2 regions of the Paenibacillus ihbetae genome follow, and region 1 is predicted to be linked to the other one. Evidence: riboswitches for the same ligand, from Rfam matches in the RefSeq annotation. Region 1 holds a riboswitch; the other holds the start of a gene.
The links. A riboswitch is a leader RNA that binds a small molecule or an ion and turns the genes downstream of it on or off. The one in region 1 is predicted to bind cobalamin.
Positions count from the first base shown of each region.

Region 1 (11,445 bases):
GGATTGTCGGCGTCGTGGATCCCTGTTTCTCGGAATACCGCGAACTGGCACTAAAATTCGGAGCGGACATTCGCTCTGTAACCGGCGAGAAGGAGCGGGCATGGCGCGCCTCCCCTCGGCGGATCATGGAGCTGTTCTCCGGCTGCGACCTGGTGTTCCTGGGACAGCCCAACAACCCGAACGGCATGCAGTACAGCCTGGAAGACATTCGGGCAATCGCAGGGGAGGCGCAGCGGCAGGGGACGTGGCTCGTGCTGGATGAAGCGTTCATGGATTTCATTCCGTTAGCGGAGAGGCAGACGCTGCTGCCGGAGCTGTCCTCTTATTCAAGGACCGTCATTATAAGATCGATGACCAAGTTCTACGCGATACCGGGACTGCGTCTCGGTTATGCGGTCGGCCATCCGGACGTCATCCGCTCCATGTCCGCCAAGCAAGTGACATGGAGCGTCAACGGTCTGGCGCTGATGGCCGGCGAAGCCTGTCTAAGAAGCGGCAGCGAGTATGAGCGGCGAACCCTGGAGCTGATCCATGGCGAGCGTTTGAGGCTGATCGAGGGGCTGCAGGCGCTCAGTGTGGATGTGACCCCTGGCGAGGTCAACTATTTGCTGGGAGAGCTGCCGGCCGGTTGGACGGCCGCGGCATTTCAAGCGGAAATGGGCAGGCGAGGTGTCCTGATTCGCAGCTGTGCCATGTATCCGGGACTCGGAGAACGCCATTTCCGCCTGGCCGTAAAGGATGCGGAATCCAACATTAGGCTGCTGCAAACCGCTGCGGAAGTGCTTCAGGGATCGGCTCGGCCGGAGGTGTAAAGGGCGGCGCCCTACGTTCCATAGTGTCGAGGCAGCAAGCCTAAGCTTGCGTTACCTGAGGGGACAATCGGGTTCGAAGAACAGATATGCATCTCGCATTCACCAGTCTCCCTTGAATACTGCAGTTATGGCGAGGAACGAGCCAGGCGCTTTGGGGAAGATGGGCAACCAGCCCTCCAAGCATGCCCCACCAAGCATCGTGCATACAGGGAGAAGTATGCACGATATTTAAACTCCCCCGTCACTTCGCAGTGACTTTGAACGGGGAGCCATTTCAAATGTTTAGAGCAGGGAGAGAGAGACGTGCCAGTACCTTTTTTGCGCGTGAAGGAGCCGCGCAGTTATTCGTCCGCCGTATGGCCGGGCCTGATCGTTTCATTCGAGGTTTCCCCGGAGCACCCGCATATCCGCATATCGCTGCCGCAGCCGGCGGATGCCTTGGGCAGCGCGGTATACGGCGGAGGTTATGCAAGATTGAACCATATCGTTAACCGGTATGTGGACCGGCGCTACGATTGCAGTGATCCCGTAAAGGATATGCATAGCTTCATTCGCGGCTGCGGATACCCGGAGGATGCGACGGCCGGGTTATTAACCGCCGTGCGGCTGAAATATGCTTCAATCTGGGAGGAAGGCGGCTCCCAGGCTTCCATACTGTGCTGCACAACGGCCGGAACAGGCAATGCCGCGCGGGCAGGCATCAACCGGACCACCTTCGCCGCATATCAGCCGGGGACGATCAATATCATGCTGATGATCGACGGACGGTTGACGCCGGCCTGCATGGTGAACGCGATCTTGACCGCTACGGAAGCGAAAGCGGCAGCGCTCGGGGACTTGGGTATTGCAGATCATGAAACCGGGGCCGCTGCTACCGGGACGACGACCGATGCGATCATCGTCGCCGTCAGCGGAAATGAGGCCTACGGAGTGGAGCATCGATATGCCGGAACCGCAACCGACCTTGGCGGTATGATTGGACGCCTCGTGTATAACAGCATTACGGAAAGCGTCCGGACAGAAAGAGATGATCGGTCATGACCGCGGTCTGGATTATTTGGGCGGCCGTTGTGATCGATCTGCTGATCGGTGACCCCAGATGGCTTCCGCACCCGGTTATCGGCATGGGTAAAGCGATCCGCGCAGTGGAGAAGCTGATTCGCGCCCGGACCCAATCGCCGGCTGGTTTGAAGCGGGCCGGCATTCTGCTCCCGCTGATCGTTGCAGGCGGTTCTTATGCAATCACGCTGCTGCTCCTGATGCTGTGTGCCTTTATTCATCCTTGGCTGGCTGCAGGCGCAGAAGCGGTGCTCATTGCGACAACCATCGCGGTAAAAGGGCTGCGCGATGCCGGCCTTGAGGTTTACGGCCACCTTCGTGCCGGCGATCTACCGGCTGCCCGCCGCTCGCTGGGCATGATCGTAGGAAGGGACACGGCCCATTTGGATGAGCCGGAAATCGTACGGGGTACGGTGGAGACGGTGGCGGAAAATATCGTCGATGCGGTCATCTCCCCGCTGCTGTATGCCCTCATCGGCGGGGCGCCCTTGGCGATGGCTTACCGGGCGGTGAACACGCTTGATTCGATGGTGGGGTACAAGAATGAGAAATACGAGCATCTTGGCTGGGCATCGGCCCGGCTGGATGATATCGCGAACTGGATTCCCGCCCGGCTGACGGCGGGACTGGTGGCGATCTCGGCCGCGATGCTCTCTTTGCCATGGCGGAAGTCCATCGCAACCGTTCGAAGAGATGCGAGGAAGCACCCGAGCCCGAACAGCGGATTTCCCGAATCGGCGGTGGCCGGCGCGCTCGGCATTCGCCTTGGCGGGGAAAATTCATATCAAGGCATCGTTTCGTTCCGGGCGTATATGGGCGATCCGGAGCGGACGCTGAATGCGGAAGACATTCGAACCTCGACCCGGCTGCTCCTTGCGTCTTCGGTGATTTTTGCCGTGATCGGCACCGCAGCATTGGCAATCGTGATTGCCGCAGGCGGGGGAGGATGGGCATGAGGGAGCCGAAGGATATCGTAAATGCAAACGATGAGGATGCAGGAATGGAAGCGATCGACATGAGCGAGGCAATTGATGCAAACGCCAAACAGGAAGCGATCGATGCGAAAGAGGCAAAAAACGAACAGAACGCAGAAGGTACACAGCCTGCACATCCCGCGGGGGGCGACCGGAATAACCAGCTGCTTGAAAAAGATACGAATCCGCTGCAGGTTGTCCTGCACCTGGTCCGCCACGGCGTTACCCGGTGGAATCAGGAACGGCGGTACCTCGGCCATGAGGATCAGGGCGTGATATCCGGGGAGCTGGAACGGCTGGCCCCGCTGGCACGGCGGCTTCAAGGCATGCACTGGGGACGCGTTTACTGCAGCGACCTGCTCAGATGCAGGCAGACTCTTCGCTATTTGCTGACCGGTAACGAGGTTCAAAGTGCCGCTTTATCTGGCAATACGGAAGCATTGCCCCTTCCGGGAACCGTGTATGACCGCAGGCTGCGCGAGCTCCATTTCGGCGAATGGGAGGGGAAAACCTACGAGGATTTGAAGGGCGATCCTTTATATCGACGCTGGATTGAGGACCCGGCAGCTGTCACTCCGCCGGGCGGAGAGAGCTGGGAAGCCTTCTCGTCCCGGATTCAGCATTTTTTGGCGGGGATGCATCAAGATCTAAGCCGCAGCTGTGGGAAGGATGAGAACGGGGAAGCCGGAGGACGGAGTTCCCAAAAAACGCCCGACCTGCTGGCCGTCACGCATGGCGGCGTGATTCGCCAGATTGCGGCGGCTACGGTTCCGGACACCCCTTTTTGGAGCTTGCGTATCCTGCCGGGTGAGGAGCTTAGGCTGAAGCTGGCTTGGAACGGACTGGGCTGGCAAGGCGAGATCATGAGCTGACAGCCCTGCCATACCCGTTGGCAAGGACCTTGGGCAATCCACAAGAAAGCATCAACGGATCTCCAGATCGAGATGCAAAATATGCTGGATGCCTTGCACGCCCATAACCCGGTATCCCCTGTCACGAAAGCCGGCTCGAAGATAGACGTGACGGGCATGCTCATTGCGGGCGTTTACCGCCAGGGCAATCTCGTTCACCCCCGGCAGGCGGGAGCGAATAAATTCGGGCAGCAGCCGCATGGCAGCCTGGCCGTAGCCCCGCCCCTGCTCCTTGTGATCCACGGACAGGGCGCGGAGGAGCACGGCGTTTTGATTCGGCGTATAACGCGCGATCCGTTCCCCGCGATCCAGGACGAAGAAGGCGACGGGCTTATCCGCCGCGAGCAGAACGACCGGCAGCTTCTCTGCGGGAGGATCGCCGAGCTTCTTCAGCACTTCGTTCGGAAGCGAAGTGAATCTTCGCTGGTGCTCCGGGAGGGAGAATTGGCTCAGCACCGGAAGATGTCCGGGTTCGAGGGCGCTCAGACGAAGTCTCTCCGGCTTATCGTTTGAAGGCATATTCATCACGGATTTCACCCTCCGTTTCAAAAAGATGTGATTTCAGGCGAATAATGAACGATAACAAGAACTTTCAGTACCATTATACTCGAAGAATGGGTTAATCCTTAAGTTGTAAGGCCGGGGGTTATCCCCTATAATCTTGTTCAGAGAAATCCAGCTTGGCTATATAAGCATGATTCATATGATTTGCGAGGGTCCTGGACAGGCAGCCGGCATGACGGCATGCCTTTCGGGTTAATAGGGAAGCCGGTGCAAATCCGGCACGGTCCCGCCACTGTGAAGCAGGAGACTTCCCCTTAATGCCACTGAGCGCTGATGCGCTTGGGAAGGCGGAGAAGTCGTTAGGCCTGTAAGTCAGGAGACCTGCCCTCGGCAATGAATGACGGTCCTTCGAGGAGAGGATTACGTTCACTTGGACCCGTTTTGATCGCGGGAGCGGCAGGAGCTGTCATGGCACAGTTTTTCGGCAAGAAGCTGCTTTCTTGATGATCAATGCTATATGTTTGCAGGTGTCCTGAAGCTGAAACGTAATCCCCGATTCCTTAATGCTCAAGGAGTCGGGGATTTTTGCTGGAGAACGAGAAGCAATGCCGGCCTCCTGATTCCCGATCCCGCTGCCGGGGCAGCTCGGTAAACCGCTTCCGGCCGGATTGCGGGGAACAGGACAGGAGGGTCGAGCCGGTTCTCCTTATACATGCGAGGACAGTCGTTTTCATACCCGGTAAGGATCGGAATTGAAGTTGTGAAATATGCAGGCTAGGGTTCTCAATGATGACGTAGGGGGAAACAAGAAAATGAAAGCAATGTTGAAATCATGGTCCGTATTGATCGTGGCGATGCTGATGGCGCTGTCGCTGATCGCCTGCGGAAACGCCGAGGATGCCGCGCCGAAAAGCACGCCTTCGGAAACGCCTGCCCAGCAGGAGAAGCCGGCTGAACAGCCTGCGGAGGATCAGGGTGCGCTGAAGACGCAGTATCCCCTCACCGTTAAGGATGCGACCGGAACAGAGATCACCTTCGAGAAGGCGCCGACCCGTATCGTATCCCTGGCTCCGTCCGAGACGGAAAAGCTGTTTGCCCTCGGGCTGGACGAGGAAATCGTAGGCGTGTCCGATCTGGATGATTATCCGGAAGCCGCGAAATCCAAGCCGAAAATGGGAGGCTTCCAAGTGAATGAAGAGGCTGTAATCGCAGCCGAGGCTGATGTCGTGTTCAGCGCGTCGATGAATGCGGAAAACGCGGAGAAGCTCCGCGGGATGGGCATGAAATTGTTCGTTAACGATCCGTCCACGATTGAAGAAGTCATGTCTTCCATTACGCTGGTCGGACAAATTACCGACCGTCAGGAAGAAGCGCAGACTGTGGTCGAGCAGATGCAGCAGGAGCTGGCAAGCGTTACAGAAGCGGTGAAATCCGTGAAGGAAGAGGACAAGAAGAAAGTGTACGTCGAGTTCTCGCCGGGCTGGACTGTCGGCAAAGGCGAGTTCATGGATGAGATGATCACGCTGGCTGGCGGCGTCAACGCAGCCGGGGATACAGAGGGCTGGTTCGAAATTAGCGAGGAGAACATCATTGCGGCGAATCCGGATGTCATCCTGTATTCGAGCAATGTTGTCGACGAAGCCACCAAGAAAACGCTGGATCAGATGATTAAAGAGCGCGACGGCTGGGATCAGATCGAGGCGATCAAGAACGACCGGGTCATTGCGATGGACGATAATCTGCTGAGCCGTCCGGGACCGCGCGTCACGCAAGGTTTGATTGAAGTGGCCAAAGCCGTTTATCCGGAACTGATGACACCATGAGACAAAAACTGGCGGGTTACGGATCGGCCGGCATTGTCCTGCTGCTGTTGACTTTGATCGTCAGCCTCGGAATCGGCTCGGTCCACCTGCCTGTTAGCGAGATCGGAGCGATGCTGCTGCATCGGCTGCCTTGGGTCGGCGATGCGATCGTCCCGGGCTGGGAGGTATCCTCCGAGCAGATTTTGATGAAGGTGAGGCTCCCGCGGATTCTGCTGGGAATGCTGGTCGGCGCCTCGCTTGCGGTGGCAGGAGCGGCGTTTCAAGGCGTGCTGCGCAATCCGCTGGCTGATCCGTTTACGCTGGGCGTTTCGTCCGGGGCCGCTCTCGGGGCGGCGTCCCTCATTTTTTTCGGGATGGAGTATTCCTTCGCCGGGGGCTACACGCTGCCGCTGGTTGCATTTCTGACCGGAGCGGGTACGCTATGGGTCGTTCTGCTGCTGGCACGGGATCAGGGGAAGCTGCCGGTGCACGGACTCATTTTGTCCGGTGTCGTTATGCAATCCTTTCTCGGCGCCGTCGTTTCCTTCCTGACGGTGATGTCAAAAGACACGGTGAACCAGATCCTGTTCTGGACGATGGGAAGCTTGAGCATGCGCGGATGGTCCTATGTGGCCATCCTTTTCCCGTATTTCGGGGTAGGGCTTATTTATTTGTGGAGCCGTTCGCGGGCATTGAATCTGCTGTCGCTTGGCGAAAGGCAGGCTGCCCATATGGGGCTGAACGTGGATCGGCTGAAGACCAGCGTCTTGGTCGTTGCTACGCTTCTTGCGGCGGCGGCCGTGTCGGTCTCGGGCGTAATCGGATTTGTGGGGCTGGTGGTGCCGCATATGATCCGGCTGATGACGGGCTCGGATTATCGTGTCATTATTCCGATTTCCGCCTTGGGAGGCGCTATTTTCATGGTATGGTGCGATACGGCGGCGCGATCGGTGCTTGCTCCGACTGAAATTCCGCTCGGAGTGGTCACTGCGTTTATCGGCGCTCCGTTCTTTGCGTATTTGCTCTACCGGAACAAGAAGCGGCGCAGGGAGGGATTCTCATGATGATCGTTGCCCAAGGGCTGACAAAGGCCTATGGCCGCACAACGGTATTGTCGGAGGTCGGGCTTCAGGTCGGGAAAGGCGAGTGGTGGGGCATCATCGGACCGAACGGCAGCGGCAAGTCCACACTGATGCAGCTGCTGTCTGGCGTGGAGCGTCCTTCCAAGGGCAGCGTGCGGCTTTTGGACCGCGATATCGGAAGCTACAGCCGCAAAGCGCTCGCCCGAATTGTTGCCGTGCTTCAGCAGGAGGGGCTGGACCCGACTGATTTTACGGTACGGGAGGTGCTTGAGATGGGGCGCTATCCGTTCCTGAACTGGCTGGGCCGGGAGGAGCAGGATGCGGCACCCCTGATTGACAGCATCATGGAGAAGCTGGAGCTTCGCGATATTCAGGAGCGGCGTCTTACGGAGCTGAGCGGCGGCCAGCGGCAGCGGGTTGCGCTCGGCAAGGTGATGGTGCAGGAGCCGTCGCTCCTGATGCTGGATGAACCGACGACCTATCTCGATATTCATTACCAGCTTCAATTCATGGAGATGGTGGATGCTTGGAGACAGACGTCGGAAATTACCGTAATCAGTGTCCTGCACGATTTGAATCTGGCCGCGCAGTTTTGCGATAAGCTGCTCGTGCTGCACGAGGGGCGCGTTGCAGGAATGGGATCACCGGAGGAAGTGCTGACCGAGGCGTATATCAGCCGGATTTTCCGGGTCATGCCTTCCGTCGTCAAGCACCCCGAGAACGGGGCGCCGCAGGTGCTGCTCACGGCGAAGCGGTCAAGGAAATAAGGGCCTGCAAGCCTATGGCTTGCCCAGGGCGCATGGATTCGGATAAAGTAAGTACAAGCGACATAAGCAAAAAAGGGAGGCTTGTTGCATGAAGGAGCTCATGGACCGATTGACGCGATCGGTTGGTACAATCACCGCGCCCAATGCCCGGGCGCAGGCGGAAGCCGCCGCCTATTTGGACAAGCTGACGAAACCTCCCGGGAGCCTCGGCAAGCTGGAATCGCTGGCGATTCAGCTCGCGGGAATCACGGGGACGATCAAGCCCTCCTTCGAGAAAAAGGCCGTCGTGGTCATGGCCGGCGACCATGGGGTGTGCGAGGAGGGCGTCAGCGCTTTCCCGTCAGAGGTAACGCCCCAGATGGTCATGAATTTCCTGAACGGCGGCGCCGCCGTCAACGTATTGGCCCGTCAAGCGGGCGCGGACGTGCTGTGCGTGGATATCGGCGTTGCGGCGGACCTGTCCCATAAACGTCTCCTTTCCCGTAAAATTAATAAGGGAACGAATAATATTGCAAAAGGGCCTGCGATGACGAGGGCGGAGGCCGAGCAGGCGATCATGACCGGTGCCGAGGTAGCCGCCGAGCTCTATTCTCATGGAACCCGGGTGTTCGTGACCGGGGAAATGGGCATCGGCAACACGACACCGAGCGCCGCCGTCTTCGCGGTTCTGTCCGGCAAGCCGCCGGCTGAGGTCGTTGGGCGGGGAACCGGCGTTAGCGACGAGCAGCTGCTGCATAAGATCCGCGTTGTCGAGCAGGCGATCTCGGTCAATCGCCCCCTGGCGGAGGATCCGGTGGATGTGCTTGCCAAGGTCGGCGGGTATGAGCTCGGCGGCCTGGCCGGACTCATTCTCGGCGCGGCGGCCAAGGGCTGCCCTGTCGTTATCGACGGCTTCATATCCAGCGCAGCCGCCCTAATCGCTGCGGCAATTTGTCCTGAATCGCTTTCGTATATGATCGCATCCCACAATTCGAAGGAGCGTGGACATGCCCTGCTGCTGCAAGCGCTGGGACTGTCTCCGATGCTGCATATGGACATGCGTCTTGGCGAAGGAACCGGAGGCGTGTTATGCCTTCATATGATAGAAGCCGCGTGCCGGATCATGAGCGAGATGGCAACCTTCGAAAGCGCGGGAATAAGCGGAGGGGAACGATGAACCCATTAAGCTCGCTCGTAACGGGAGGCGCCCGAAGCGGCAAGAGCTCGTTCGCCGAGAAGCTCTGCATGAAACGGTCGTCCTCGGGCCTTTATATAGCGACGGCTCAGGCGTATGACGATGAAATGAAGGAACGGATTCGGATTCATCAGGACAGGCGCAGCGATGCGGATTATCGCTGGGAGACGGTCGAAGAGCCCGTCGCCTTGCCGGAGCTGCTCGAAACGCTCGGCCAATCGGCATCGGATGCGCCGGCGCTCGTCGTGGATTGCCTGACGCTGTGGCTCACGAACGTGCTGCTCCAGGTCGAGCCGGAGGGAGCCGCGGCCATGGAGGAACGGCTGCAGCTGGATATCGGGAGGCTGGCCCGTGCCGTTGAGACGTATCCCGGAACGGTAATCCTGGTAACGAACGAAGTGGGCTCGGGGATCGTCCCGGAGTATCCGCTGGGCCGAATATTTCGCGATTGGGCCGGGCTGATGAACCAGCGGCTTGCCCGGGTCTGCCATGAAGTATTTCTCGTAACCGCAGGGATTCCGATGGAAATCAAGAGCAGGGAGTATCGGATATGAACAGGATGATGGAAGCGGCCGCGGCCGCTTTTCAATTTTTATCAAGGTTTCCGATCCGGCGGGAGATTCCCTTTACCCCGGAGGTTCAGCAGCGAAGCGTTGTCTTTTATCCGCTGGTAGGAGGCGTGATCGGCCTGACAGTGGCGCTGCTGGGGTGGGGATTAAGCTATGCTCTCCCGACCTTTCCGGCCTCGGTTATCACATTGGCCGTGTGGGTGGGGCTGACGGGCGGTCTTCATCTGGACGGGTGGATGGACAGCGCGGATGCCCTCCTCAGCCATCGGTCTCGTGAGCGGATGCTCGAGATTATGAAAGACAGCCGGGTAGGTGCAATGGGGGTGATCGCCTGTATGCTGCTCCTGCTGCTGAAGGTCTCGCTGATTCAATCGATCTTTGAACTGTCGGGCAGCGACTGGAAGCAGGAAGCGCTACTGCTTGTGCTTGCTCCCGTCTGGAGCCGTTGGTTTATGGTGCACGCGATGTACCGCTGGCCTATGGCACGAGGCAGTGAAGGGCTGGCTGCATTGTTCAGCGGATTATCCAGCTTGCGGAGGCTGCAGGCCGGCTTGACGGCGGTTCTGCTCACGATCGGGGTTCTCATCACGTTCTGGCTGGTCACGGATTCGGCGCATGCTTGGAGCACCGGATTATCGTCGCTCGTGCTTGCCCCGTTCCTGGCTTGGCTGATCGGCTCGGCAGTGGCTGGACGTATGAACCGGCGCCTTGGCGGCCTCACGGGAGACACGTACGGCGCACTGAATGAACTGCTTGAGGCGGCCATTCTGTTATTTGTGGTTCTGCTCCTTCAGGATTGGTGATAGGATAGAGGTAAAAGAGTTTATCTTGGTATTCCGATCTGTATAATCGAATTGATTCGATGCCGGGAAGCGCCGATTTCCGATAAGATTCGGGAAGAACGGGTAATGTAATGTTTAGAGTGGGCGGTGAGTTGGAAATGAATACATACTAGCGCACTTATCCCCACAAGGATGGTACAACTTTAAATCCGAATTAGAGAATGGAGGAAGCAAAGGATGGAAACGCTTTGGGTCGTTATCAATGTCCTTGTTTTATTTCTGCTGGTCGGTGTCTTGTACTGGATGCAGAAAAAGCATTTCTCGTTCACCAAGCGTGTCTTTGCGGGCCTGGGGCTGGGCGTACTGTTCGGCGTCGTTCTGCAGCTCGTTTACACTTCTGACTCCGATATCGTGGCCGATTCAGCGGATTGGTTCAATTTGGTCGGATACGGCTACGTCCGTTTGCTGCAGATGATGGTCATTCCACTGATCATGGTATCGATCATCTCGGCTATCACCAAGCTGAAGGGTGGGCGCAATCTCGGCAAAATGAGCGGGCTTATCATCGCCGTGCTTATGCTGACGACCGCGGTGGCCGCGACCGTCGGGATCACGACCGCGCTGTCCTTCGATCTGTCTGCGGTCAACATTCAGGGCGGAGCGGCAGAGGAGGAGCAGGGCGCGCTGCTGCAGGAGCGGCTTGGAGACATCGAGGATCGTACGCTGCCGCAGCAGATCCTTGATTTCATTCCGAGCAATCCGTTCGAGGATATGACGGGGGCGCGAAGAACGTCCACGATCGCCGTCGTTATATTCTCTGCCTTTGTCGGGATTGCCGTACTCGGTCTGGACCGGAAAAATAAAGAGCAGGCCGATACGTTCCGGGGCATAATCTCCGCGGTCTACGGAGTTGTCATGCGCATCGTGACGCTTGTGCTTCGTCTGACGCCATACGGTATTCTTGCGTTGATGGCCAAGACGATCGCAACGACGAATCTGCAGGTTATTT
Region 1 is NZ_CP016809.1:4,501,648-4,513,092, forward strand. It holds gene cobD (threonine-phosphate decarboxylase CobD) at 1-812, shown strand, start outside; gene BBD41_RS20190 (adenosylcobinamide amidohydrolase) at 1,116-1,853, shown strand; gene cbiB (adenosylcobinamide-phosphate synthase CbiB) at 1,850-2,827, shown strand; gene BBD41_RS20200 (histidine phosphatase family protein) at 2,824-3,717, shown strand; gene BBD41_RS20205 (GNAT family N-acetyltransferase) at 3,769-4,281, opposite strand; cobalamin riboswitch at 4,454-4,663, shown strand; gene BBD41_RS20210 (ABC transporter substrate-binding protein) at 5,073-6,083, shown strand; gene BBD41_RS20215 (FecCD family ABC transporter permease) at 6,080-7,126, shown strand; gene BBD41_RS20220 (ABC transporter ATP-binding protein) at 7,126-7,911, shown strand; gene cobT (nicotinate-nucleotide--dimethylbenzimidazole phosphoribosyltransferase) at 8,000-9,067, shown strand; gene cobU (bifunctional adenosylcobinamide kinase/adenosylcobinamide-phosphate guanylyltransferase) at 9,064-9,639, shown strand; gene cobS (adenosylcobinamide-GDP ribazoletransferase) at 9,636-10,457, shown strand; gene BBD41_RS20240 (L-cystine transporter) at 10,674-11,445, shown strand, end outside.

Region 2 (11,445 bases), 1.9 Mb from region 1:
TGTCCGCTGGATCTCTGCTTCATTTGCCTTTGGAAAGAGCTCTGCTTGTCTCCATGCCACCGCCATAATGGTGAGTGGAATTAATTATCTTCAGACCCCCGCCCCGACCAAGGATGTGGGGGGCTTTGCTTTGTCATCTACTATTACCTCGTTTGTTAGTGATACCCCAACAGCATTCATGAACCTTCTATTATTTTTGAACAATAAAGTTGGTTCCAAAAGCATGCCATTCTACTATTTTCGATAGAAATCCAAACCAACTCTACTATCTTTGAATATGTTGAAGTATCTAGAAAACGGGAGGTGATTACTATGTCCCGGAAAAAAAAGAAGGTAGTTATTATTATCGTCGTAAAATAATGAAGTCGTATAAAACACGCCGCTAGATTAACTGAACGATCAATCTTGCAAGAAAGGGCCACTAGCTGGCCCTTTCTTGCTTTCCTTTTAAAAGAAATTAAATCGAGTGCAAAGAAGCTATTCTAAATACAATTGGTGACTCGATCTTAGGGAACCAAATCGAGGACGAAAAACCCACTTTACTCGACTAAAGGTTAGAAGAATGTTAGACGTGCAGGTTATTTAACAAAAACGGCGCGTTTCCGATAAACTCGGAAAACCGCGCCGTTATTGACTTTCTAAGGATGCTGGTGAAGGGAATTGAACCCCCGACCTACGCATTACGAGTGCGTTGCTCTACCCCTGAGCTACACCAGCAAGTTTGTTATTTTGAAACAACAAAATATATTATATTCCTTCGACGGGAAAATGCAAGTCCCTCATTAATGGAAAAAACACCCTATAGGAGAGTTGCATTACCCGCCTAATTTCTCCTGCACCGATTGAATCTTCTGCTTGCTTGAGGATGCCCGGTCGCGCCGGTCGTCAATTTTGACCGAGGTGGATACCCGCTTGGCGCCCGCCAAGAACGGCGCCTCGTGCAACGCCTCGATTGCACGCCAAATCATAGGAAGCTCCCCTTCAATAATCGTGCTCATCGAAGTCAATTCGTACGATATTCCCTCCTGTTGCTTCAATATACGCTGCATTTCCGCGACATATGAGCTTAAGCTGGTCGTTGCCGTTCCGATCGGAATGACCGTTACTTCTGCAATTGCCATCACAATAACCTCCCTCGAAGCATTCCATTCATCCACAACGTGGTTGAATCCGATATAGATATCATATCAATTCCGGGGCGTCTTTTCAAAATTTCGTAAAACTCATCAACACACAATATCTTGTATGTCCAAGATCAAATTTTTATATGAGTCATACGATCCGTTGTCAAAACGCAACCGATGCGGAATCCGCGCAAAAACCGTCGCATTTGGTCACAATCCATGGAATCTTGAGCGGTTTTGACTGTTGGCCAACTAGCATATTACCTGTCCGTTTGCTATAATTCTCCTTGCGTTTATTTTTAAGAAATTGGTTTACAGATACAAGATATTGGGTTACATTAGATTAACGACAACCAAATATAGTGTGTACAGGTGCCGCGCTAGCCTATCAGGCAGTCCGGCTTAATAGGGAAGCATGGTGAAAATCCATCACGGACCCGCCACTGTAAAGGCCTCGGGGCTGTTATGCATATACAGCTGCCGGCAGTTTGGCAATACGTCACTGAAGTTCCCCGAAAGCGAACTTTGGGAAGACGCCGAATATGTACGGCCTAAGTCAGGAGACCTGCCTGTATACTTCAGACACCGACCTACGGGGTTATAGGGATGTGTGTTCGTGAAACTGCGTCTGTACATAACATCATGCCCGAATATGGGCTTATGTCAGCTTTATTCAAACCATCCACAGCGCACGGACATTTTCAAGCCTGCCCTTAGGTTTTAGAAAATGTTTTTTTCATGTTCTTTTTTCAATTTCCCCCAAAGAAAGCGAGGATTTTTGTATGCCCCAGCTCGTAGTTAAACCAAATAACCGTCAGCTTGCCTTCGATGAAATCCGCCTCTCCGTTTATGCCGACCGGATCCTAAAGGGATTGGACATGCTAGACAAGGAGCGTCTGCTTCGAGGCGTGAATGCCAAACTCCGCGGTGAGCAAGTTACCGGCGAGGAAATCAGCAATGCCTTCACGATGTCCGCGCTTGAGCTCGTATCCAAGGAAGAGCCTGATTGGAAATTTGCGGCGGCTCGTTCATTCCTGACATCTTTATATAAAAAAGCGGCCCACAACCGCCGCTACAAAGCCTATCCGGAAGAGCCTTACGGCGCTTTCTATCCGCTCATTACGGAGCTTGTCCAGAAGGGCATCTATCGTGAAGACCTTCTGACCTGCTATACGAAAGAGCAAATCGAGGAGCTCGGCGAGTGCATTGATCCAAGCCGCGACCTGCTGTTCGATTACATCGGTCTCTTGACGCTGGCCGAGCGTTACCTTGCAACGGATTTCGACGGACGCGTGATGGAGCTCCCGCAGGAGCGCTACATGGTCATTGCCATGTTCCTTATGCACCAGGAGCCGGAAGACAAACGCCTCGAGCTTGTTAAGGAAGCATACTGGGCAATGAGTAATCTGTACATGACGGCTGCAACGCCAACGATGTCCAACGCCGGCAAGAAGGTCGCAGGCCAGCTCTCCAGCTGCTTTATCGACACCGTTGACGATTCCCTGGAAGGCATCTTCGATTCCAACACCGACGTAGCCCGTCTTAGCAAAATGGGCGGCGGCATCGGCGTCTACCTCGGCAAGGTTCGCGCACGCGGCTCCGATATCCGCGGCCACAAGAACACCAGCTCCGGCGTCATCCCTTGGATCCGCCAGCTGAACAACACGGCGGTGAGCGTTGACCAGCTCGGCACACGCAAAGGCGCCATTGCGGTCTATCTGGACGTGTTCCACAAGGACATTTTGTCCTTCCTTGACCTGAAGCTGAACAATGGCGATGAGCGCATGAGAGCGCATGACGTGTTCCACGGCGTATGTCTGCCTGACCTGTTCATGGAGGCTGTTGAAGCCCGTGAAGAATGGAGCCTGTTCTGCCCGCATGAAGTGAAGAAGATCATGGGCTGGAAAGATGAGAACGGCCGCCCGCTCGGTCTTGAGGACTTCTACGATCAAACGCCGGGTCAAGGCGCGTTCCGCGAGAAATATGCGGAGGCCTTGGCGAATCCGAACCTGCCGCGCATTACCGTGCAAGCAATCGATATTATGAAGCGGATCATGAAATCCCAGCTGGAGACCGGAACTCCGTACATGTTCTACCGCGATACGGTAAACCGTGCGAACCCAAACTCCGCCCATGGCATGATCTACTCTTCGAACCTGTGCACGGAAATCATGCAGAACCAGTCGCCAACCGTGGTTGAGCAAGAAGAGCTCGTCACCAAAGACGGCCAAACCCGGATTGTGATTTCGAAAATCCCTGGCGATTTCGTTGTCTGCAACCTGAACTCCATTCACTTGGCCCGTGCGGTGCCTGCCGGCGTGTTGGAGCGGCTCGTACCGATCCAGGTTCGCATGCTGGACAACGTGATCGACATCAACAATATCGAAGTGCTGCAAGCTCAATATACGAACAGCCAGTACCGCGCTGTCGGACTCGGCACCTTCGGTCTGCATCATCTGCTGGCCCTCGAAGGCATCCGCTGGGAATCCGACGAAGCGGTTGAATACAATGATAATCTGTACGAACACATCAATTACCTGCTCGTGAAATCCAGCATGGAGCTGGCCAAGGAAAAAGGCCACTATCCGAAATTCAAAGGCTCTGCCTGGGAAAGCGGCGAATACTTCACGTTCCGCGGTTACACGGACGGCGAGCATGAAGGCAAATTCGTAACGACCGAGCAGTGGCGCGAGCTGCAAAAGGAAGTTCAAGAGCACGGCGTCCGCAACGCCTGGATGTTCGCGATCGCGCCGAACGGCTCCACGTCGATCATTGCCGGTTCTACGGCAAGCATCGACCCACTGTATGAGCTGCTGTCTTATGAAGAGAAGACGACGTATAAAGTGGCCAACCCGGCTCCGGATCTGTCTGAGAAAACCATCTGGTATTACAAAACAGCCTTCCTGATCGACCAGCATTGGTCCATCAAAATGGCGGCTGCCCGTCAGCGCCATGTGGACCAAGCACAAAGCTTCAACCTGTATGTTCGTCCTGACATTCGTGCATCGGAGTTCCTGGACCTGCACCTGCATGCCTGGAAAGCCGGCATCAAGACGACGTACTATGTGCGCAGCCGTGCGCTGACGATCGAAGAATGCGAGAGCTGTGCAAGTTAATTTCGAACCCACCCAAACCCTCCCTTCCAAGGGAGGGCCCCAAGGGCTCTGCCCTCTGGACACCCGCAAGGTTGTGGAATGATCGGGTAAGGCGCTTCTTTCAGGTACTTTGGTGCTAGGAGCGCTTTCTCCCTGCGGGAACGCTGGAATGTTGGCGCAGGGACGAATGATTTCATGCGTGCTTTGATGGTGCGACTTTCTGCGGGGATCGCTCTCCCTTTGGGATTCGCTGCTCATGCGGCGCGAACACAATGAGCGGCTGCGTGTGTGTTTAGTGCAACTTCCTGCAAGGATCGCTCTCCCTTCGGGATTCGCTGCTCATGCGGCGCGAACATAATGAGCGGCTGCGTGCATGTTTGGTGCAACTTCCTGCAAGGATCGCTCTCCCTTTGGGATTCGCTGCTCATGCGGCGCAAACACAATGAGCGGGCTGCTTCCGTGTTTGGTGCAACTTCCTGCAAGGATCGCTCTCCCTTTGGGATTCGCTGCTCATGCGGCGCGAACATAATGAGCGGCTGCGTGCATGTTTGGCGCAGCTTCCTGCAAGGATCGCTCTCCCTTCGGGATTCGCTGCTCATGCGGCGCGAACATAATGAGCGGCTGCGTGCATGTTTGGCGCAACTTCCTGCAAGGATCGCTCTCCCTTTGGGATTCGCTGCTCATGCGGCGCGAACATAATGAGCGGCTGCGTGCATGTTTGGCGCAACTTCCTGCAAGGATCGCTCTCCCTTTGGGATTCGCTGCTCATGCGGCGCGAACATAATGAGCGGCTGCGTGCATGTTTGGCGCAACTTCCTGCAAGGATCGCTCTCCCTTTGGGATTCGCTGCTCATGCGGCGCAAACACGTTGAGTGACGGTGTGCATATATTTGGGAGCGAAGCGAACATCCGTTGAGTAAGCTACAAAAAAAGACTACAAGGGTAAGGGTATCCAATCGGAGGAGTTTACGTCCGCCTTTGGGAGCCCTTTGCACCCTTCCAATACATTCAGGCAAAGGGCGGACAACAGCGGCCGGAGAGTGGATACCCGTCCTGCTGATACCCGTCCTGCTGATACCCGTCCTGCTGATACCCGTCCTACTATTAATGTAAGGAGAGAATGGTTATGCAAATGCAAAAAATATTCAATACCGAAGCACCTAACCGCTCCACACGGATCATTGAAGGCGAATGCTCGGGGATCCTCAACTGGAACGACATTCGGATGCCTCATATGTATAAGCTGTACAAGGTACTGCTCCTGAACCACTGGATCGCGGACGAAATCCCGATGTCCAAGGATGCGCAGCAATTCCCGCACCTTGATCCGGAGGAGCAGCGCACGTTCAAGATCAACATCTCCCTGCTGGCCGTCCTGGACTCCATGCAGACGATGTTTGTCGGCGACGTGAAGCGCTACTTCACCGACTCCTCGCTTGAGGCCATCTCAGCCATTATCGGGCAGCAGGAAGTCGTTCATAACCAATCCTACTCCTATGTGCTCTCGTCGATCGTTACGGAGCAGGAGCAAAAGGAAATCTTCGAATATTGGAAGCATGACCCGGTTCTGCTGGAGCGCAATCAGTTCATTTCGAACATTTACCAGAGCTTCCGGGACAATCCGTCGCCGCAATCCTTCTTTGAAGCGATGGTCGCCGACCTCATTCTCGAGGGCATTTTCTTCTACAGCACGTTCGCCTTCTTCTACAACCTGGCCCGTGACCAGAAGATGATGGCAACGAGCCAAATGATCTCCTATATTCAGCGTGACGAGAACCAGCACTGCTACTTCTTCGCCGAAGTGTTCAAACAGCTGCTGAAGGACTTTCCTGAGCTGAACACGAAGGAGAACATCGACTACGTGTACCGCACGATCGATCGCGCGGTCGAGCTGGAGACGAACTGGGCGCATTACACGCTGAGCAATGTGCGCGGCATCGATCTGAACGAATTGTCCGATTACATCAAATACATCGCCAACCGCCGCATCACCATGATGGGGCTGGAGAAGGCGTACGAAGGCGTGGACGTGAACTGCATGCCATGGATCAAGCCGTTCTCGGACGAAGCGCTGAACGCGACGAAGACCGACTTCTTCGAAGCGAAGTCCCGCAACTATGGAAAAGTCGGCGACGACAACGGGTTTGACGATCTGTAAGCTGCACCCGCCGGTGAGCCCGGATTGCCAAGAATCCTATCGCTCATAAACAAAACCTCCGCCATCCCTGCAAAGGGATGGACGGAGGTTTTTTTACACGGATGAATGACAGGGTGGACGATGAATTTCATTGAATGAACATGATAGATGACATGATGATTTTACTTGGGCGGATGAATATGATGAATTTATTTGGACGGATTACATGAAAGATTTCGCGAATGGATTACACGGATGAATTACCATGGATGCAAAGAATTGCCTGACGCGATTCCCTCCCCCGCCTTCTTATCCGGCAGCCGCCCATACCTCGATCTCGACCTTCAGCGTCGGCATCGCAAGCGCCGGCACATAAGCCATCGTCATCGCCGGCGGCCGACCGCCATGGAACTTTGCCCACACCTCATGGAAATGGCTCCAATCGACCTCTTCCACCGCCCAAATATTGATTTTGACGATATGGTCCGCCGTAAGCGACTCGGCTTCCAGCAACCGCTGAATATTCGCAAGCGTATGCTCCACCTGCTGCTTCATGTCATCCGGCAGCTTCCCTTCCGCATCGGTTCCGACTTGGCCGGAGAAAACCAGCAGCTCGGCACCCTGCGGAACCTTGGTGACATGGGTGTACGGACCGAGCGGCGGCACAATGACGGGCGGATTGTAACGTTCAATTCGGGAGCTCTTCTCCTCATCGGCTTCATTAAGGATCGCCAGCGTTTGATGGTCCTCCCACCGTCCGTTGATGTTGACGTTTTTTCGGGCAATGCCTTCCTTATGGAACCCGGCCTTCAGCAGCACTTTCATCGAACCGAGATTATGCGGCATGACCCCCGCCTCGATCCGGTGGAACCGCAGCTCCTCGAAGGCATGGCGGACGACCAGCCGGACGGCTTCCGTCATGTACCCCTGCCCATTGAATGACTTATCCAGGAAATAGCCGATCCAGCAGCTTTGCAAATTTCCACGGACCGGCTCGGTCAGCATGACTTCACCGATGATCTTCCCGATGTTCCGCAATACGATAACATACAAATAGCCTTGATCCGCTTCGCGATCGTCCATCGCCTTCCGGATTCGTTCGAGCTGTCCCTCCTTGGTGAAAAAATGCTCGTCCCGCTTGCCCGTAAACCGCTGAAAAAAATCCCGGTTCTCCTTCTCCAGCTTCAGCAAAGCCTCGGCATCCGAAAGCTCCACCGGCTTCACAACAATACGTTCCCCTTGCAGCTGCATGCAAACCTCTCCTTTTTCGATAGGATGATATGGCCGCATCTCCTATGCGGCACAACAAAAAAAACACCACAGGTTATACCTGTGGCGTACGCTGCCGATCCATGCACCACAGGTAAGCGACCTGTGGCGTTTATTCCACTGTATCCTTACATGATCATGAGGCCGATCGCAGGATAACGGGTCGCGTTCAGTTTCCAATTATGGACACACTTCTCCCGTGATTGGCCAAAATCAAAGAAAACAGCGGTGGAGTATCCGATGCCGGGGGACAATGAAACAAGCGATCTCTTCTTCATCCGAATACTCCTCCTCTTCGTTAACTAATGGTCTTTCTGACCTGCCGTACGTTCTTCATCTCCCATAGAATACATCATTTCAGAATGGTTGGCAAATCACCGCCGCATCCGCTCCCCTCCCGATTCTACCCTGACCCAAGCTCTCGGGGCCGTGGGTTTTATGTCAGCAGGAATATTTTATTACAACAATAATATAATAAAAATCAATATTAATTTATTGATAAACGATAAAAATCATGTTATTATGATGAACAATAAATAAGCGAGGTGCATGTAGGTTATGAAACAAGGAACAACACTCTTTTTAAGAATCGCGGTTATTCTGATTGGACTACCGGTTCTTGCTTTGTGCATATTTGCGGTGCCTAATATCGGGAGTTTTGCGGCTGAATTGTATCCGGATCATGCTTATCTAAAATATCTCGTTTCCATCGATTTGTATGCATCGGCGATTCCGTTTTACTTTGCCCTGTATCAGGCATTTAAGCTGCTAAACTACATCGATCAGAATAAAGCCTTCTCCGAATTATCCGTGCAGGCCTTAAAGAGTATAAGAAACTGTGCCGTTGCGATCTGCATTTTGTATGCGGCCGGCATGCCGCTCTTCTATCTCATGGCGGAGAAAGACGATGCACCGGGGATCATCGTGCTCGGGATGGTCATTATTTTCGCTTCAGCCGTGATCGCCGTCTTTGCCGCGGTTCTCCAAAGGCTTTTACAAGAAGCGATCAATATCAAATCCGAAAATGATTTAACGGTCTGAGGTGAAAACAATGGCAATTATAATCAACATTGATGTGATGCTGGCCAAACGGAAAATGAGCGTAACCGAGCTGTCGGAGAGGGTTGGAATCACCATGGCCAATCTGTCGATATTGAAGAATGGAAAGGCCAAGGCGATTCGCTTCTCAACGTTGGAGGCCATTTGCAAGGCTTTGGACTGTCAGCCCGGAGACATTTTAGAATACCGCGATGAGGACGCCCAGGATTAAACGGGATTCATACATCAGGGAGTTAGTTCAATGAATCCATTCAAGAAGGGGAGCTTGCTCATGGACCATTCAAAAATGGAGGCGCGAATCATGAGGGCACTACGGCAGCTCGTTCGCTTTGGTTGGGAGCAGGCCTTATCGTGCTTGTTTCCGGTCGTTATTTTTGCCTCATTAGCCTTCACGAAATTCGTGCCGCTTCCCTTCCTACCGCGTTATGACTGGCTGCTCGTCATCTGCCTGCTGATGCAGTGGTGGATGGTGCGTTCCGGGCTTGAGACACGGGATGAGCTCAAAGTGATCACGTTGTTCCACCTGATCGGACTCGCTCTTGAGATCTTCAAGGTTCGCATGGGCTCCTGGTCATATCCGGAGGAGGGGTATTTTAAAATCTTTGGCGTGCCTCTGTACAGCGGATTCATGTACGCAAGCGTAGCAAGTTATCTTTGCCAGGCATGGAGGCGGCTAAAGGTTGAGCTGGTGAAATGGCCTCCATTCTGGCTCGTCGTATCGCTGGCAGCCGCGATATATTTGAATTTCTTTACACACCATTATTGGATCGACGTTCGATGGTGGTTATCCGGACTCGTCATTCTCGTCTTTTGGCCGTCCTGGGTCACCTACGAGGTAAACGGGACTCGTTATCGGATGCCCCTTGCCCTTTCTTTTGTACTGATCGGATTTTTTATATGGATTGCCGAAAATATCGCAACATTCTTTGGCGCATGGAAATATCCGAACCAGGCCGAAGCATGGAGCCTCGTTCATCTGGGAAAGGTGAGCTCATGGCTCTTACTAGTGATTGTCAGCTTTCTGATCGTGGCAACATTAAAGCTGGTCAAGGGAAATGGGAAGCAGGCCAACCGAAAAGAAGCTGGCCACTGGCATAACGGTTAGCGACCCTGTTAATGATAAAAAGTCGAATCCTTACATGGTAAGGTTCGACTTTTTTTCGTGCAGCGTTCTGCTGGAATTACAGCTTTTCATGAATACGATAACGCTATTCCTCATCGTCCGCAAACAATTCCCGCAGCATTGCTCCCCGGTTGTTTACGAATTCCTTCGTGATCATATAATGGTCCGTCTCCTCCAGGCTGGACTCCTCTACGCCCTCAGGGGTCAGCTTATAGATGACCGAGTCCGGATAAGCCATGACAATCGGGGAGTGCGTCGAAATAATGAACTGCGAATCCTCCTGAACCAGATCATGAATTCTCCGAAGCAGCGCCATTTGGCGAAACGGAGAAAGCGCCGCTTCCGGCTCGTCCATAATGTACAGCCCGCTGCCGCGGAACCGGTGCAGAAAGGTGGCAAAGAAGGATTCCCCGTGCGACTGCGCATGCAAGGATTTCCCCCCGTAGGAATCATACAGCCCGGGAATCTCCCGCTCGAGAGCGTCGACCTCGGACGCAACGTTGTAGTAGCTCTCCGCGCGGAAGAAGAAGCCGTCCCTCGGTTTGCGGACGCCCCGGACCGTTCGAATGTATTCGTACAGCCTGGAATGGGTCTCCTCGGTGGCGAACGAGAAGTTCATGGTTCCCCCTTCCGGATTGAAGCCGAGTGCGGCAGCAATCGCCTCCAGCAGCGTCGATTTGCCCATTCCGTTCTCTCCAACGATGTAGGTGACCTTCGGATGGAACGTCAAGCCGTCCATCGCGGCGACGGCCGGCAGATTGAAAGGATATTCCCGAAATGAAGGTATCCGTTCTCTCATAAGCACAACGCTTCGTAAATAAGCCAGCATGGCAGAGCTCTCCAAGGGCCTTCCCTCCTTGCCTCCTAAGGTTAGTATAAAATGAACGTTTCGACGGGTTACACGATCGTAGGGCATGCACTCCGTCTCCCTATACAACAAGCGCGCATGGCGGCTTCATGAAGATAGCCTGCCATGCGCGCAGCATGAGCTTCGTGATGAACGAAAAGCCGATCCTTTGCTTTGCAAAAAGGGGAGCGCTCTATTCCTGCACGATGAATTGGTACAGCTCGTCCACCTTGTCATCGGTAAGGTCACCGCTGTTGTCGAACACTTTGATCGACGTCTGCGGAATGTCCCAATTCACTTCCGGTACGAAATCCACCCGTTTCTTGAAGTCATCCCAATGGTCCAGCTTCCACTGGTCCCGCTCCGTTTGGCGATCGATAATCCGCTCCTTCTGCAGATCCATATCCTTTAACGTCACGACGATCACCTTCACGTCCACATCGCTCTTCGTCAGACCGGCGGCCGTAATGACCTCCTCGATCCACTCGCGGTTCTTGAGCTCGGCGGTGAATGGCGAAATCATGAATACGTTCTGCCCCGCATTCAAATTCTCGATGCAAATATCCTTCGTTGTATCATATTCGAGGTCGCGCAGATTTTCCTTGTAGAAGGAAGAGTCCCGGTCATTCGGATCCAGTCCGTTGCTCTCCAGGAATTTTTCAACAAAACGGCCGCCTACCGTATCGCGGTCAAGAAAAGCAGCCGGTATACGCACGGCAAGCCTCTTGGCAACGGTCGTTTTCCCCGTCCCTGCGACTCCGACAAAAAACACTAGCTTCTGCAAATGGTAT
Region 2 is NZ_CP016809.1:2,570,716-2,582,160, forward strand. It holds tRNA gene BBD41_RS11540 (tRNA-Thr) at 646-717, opposite strand; gene BBD41_RS11545 (MTH1187 family thiamine-binding protein) at 816-1,121, opposite strand; cobalamin riboswitch at 1,478-1,711, shown strand; gene BBD41_RS11550 (ribonucleoside-diphosphate reductase subunit alpha) at 1,907-4,240, shown strand; gene BBD41_RS11555 (ribonucleotide-diphosphate reductase subunit beta) at 5,346-6,377, shown strand; gene BBD41_RS11560 (GNAT family N-acetyltransferase) at 6,666-7,607, opposite strand; gene BBD41_RS29995 (hypothetical protein) at 7,754-7,903, opposite strand; gene BBD41_RS11565 (DUF2975 domain-containing protein) at 8,184-8,666, shown strand; gene BBD41_RS11570 (helix-turn-helix domain-containing protein) at 8,677-8,895, shown strand; gene BBD41_RS11575 (DUF817 domain-containing protein) at 8,986-9,789, shown strand; gene BBD41_RS11580 (AAA family ATPase) at 9,893-10,651, opposite strand; gene BBD41_RS11585 (P-loop nucleotide/nucleoside kinase family protein) at 10,848-11,438, opposite strand.
Region 2: linked by a shared signal. The riboswitch ahead of BBD41_RS11550 (ribonucleoside-diphosphate reductase subunit alpha) and the one ahead of BBD41_RS20210 (ABC transporter substrate-binding protein) in region 1 are both predicted to bind cobalamin.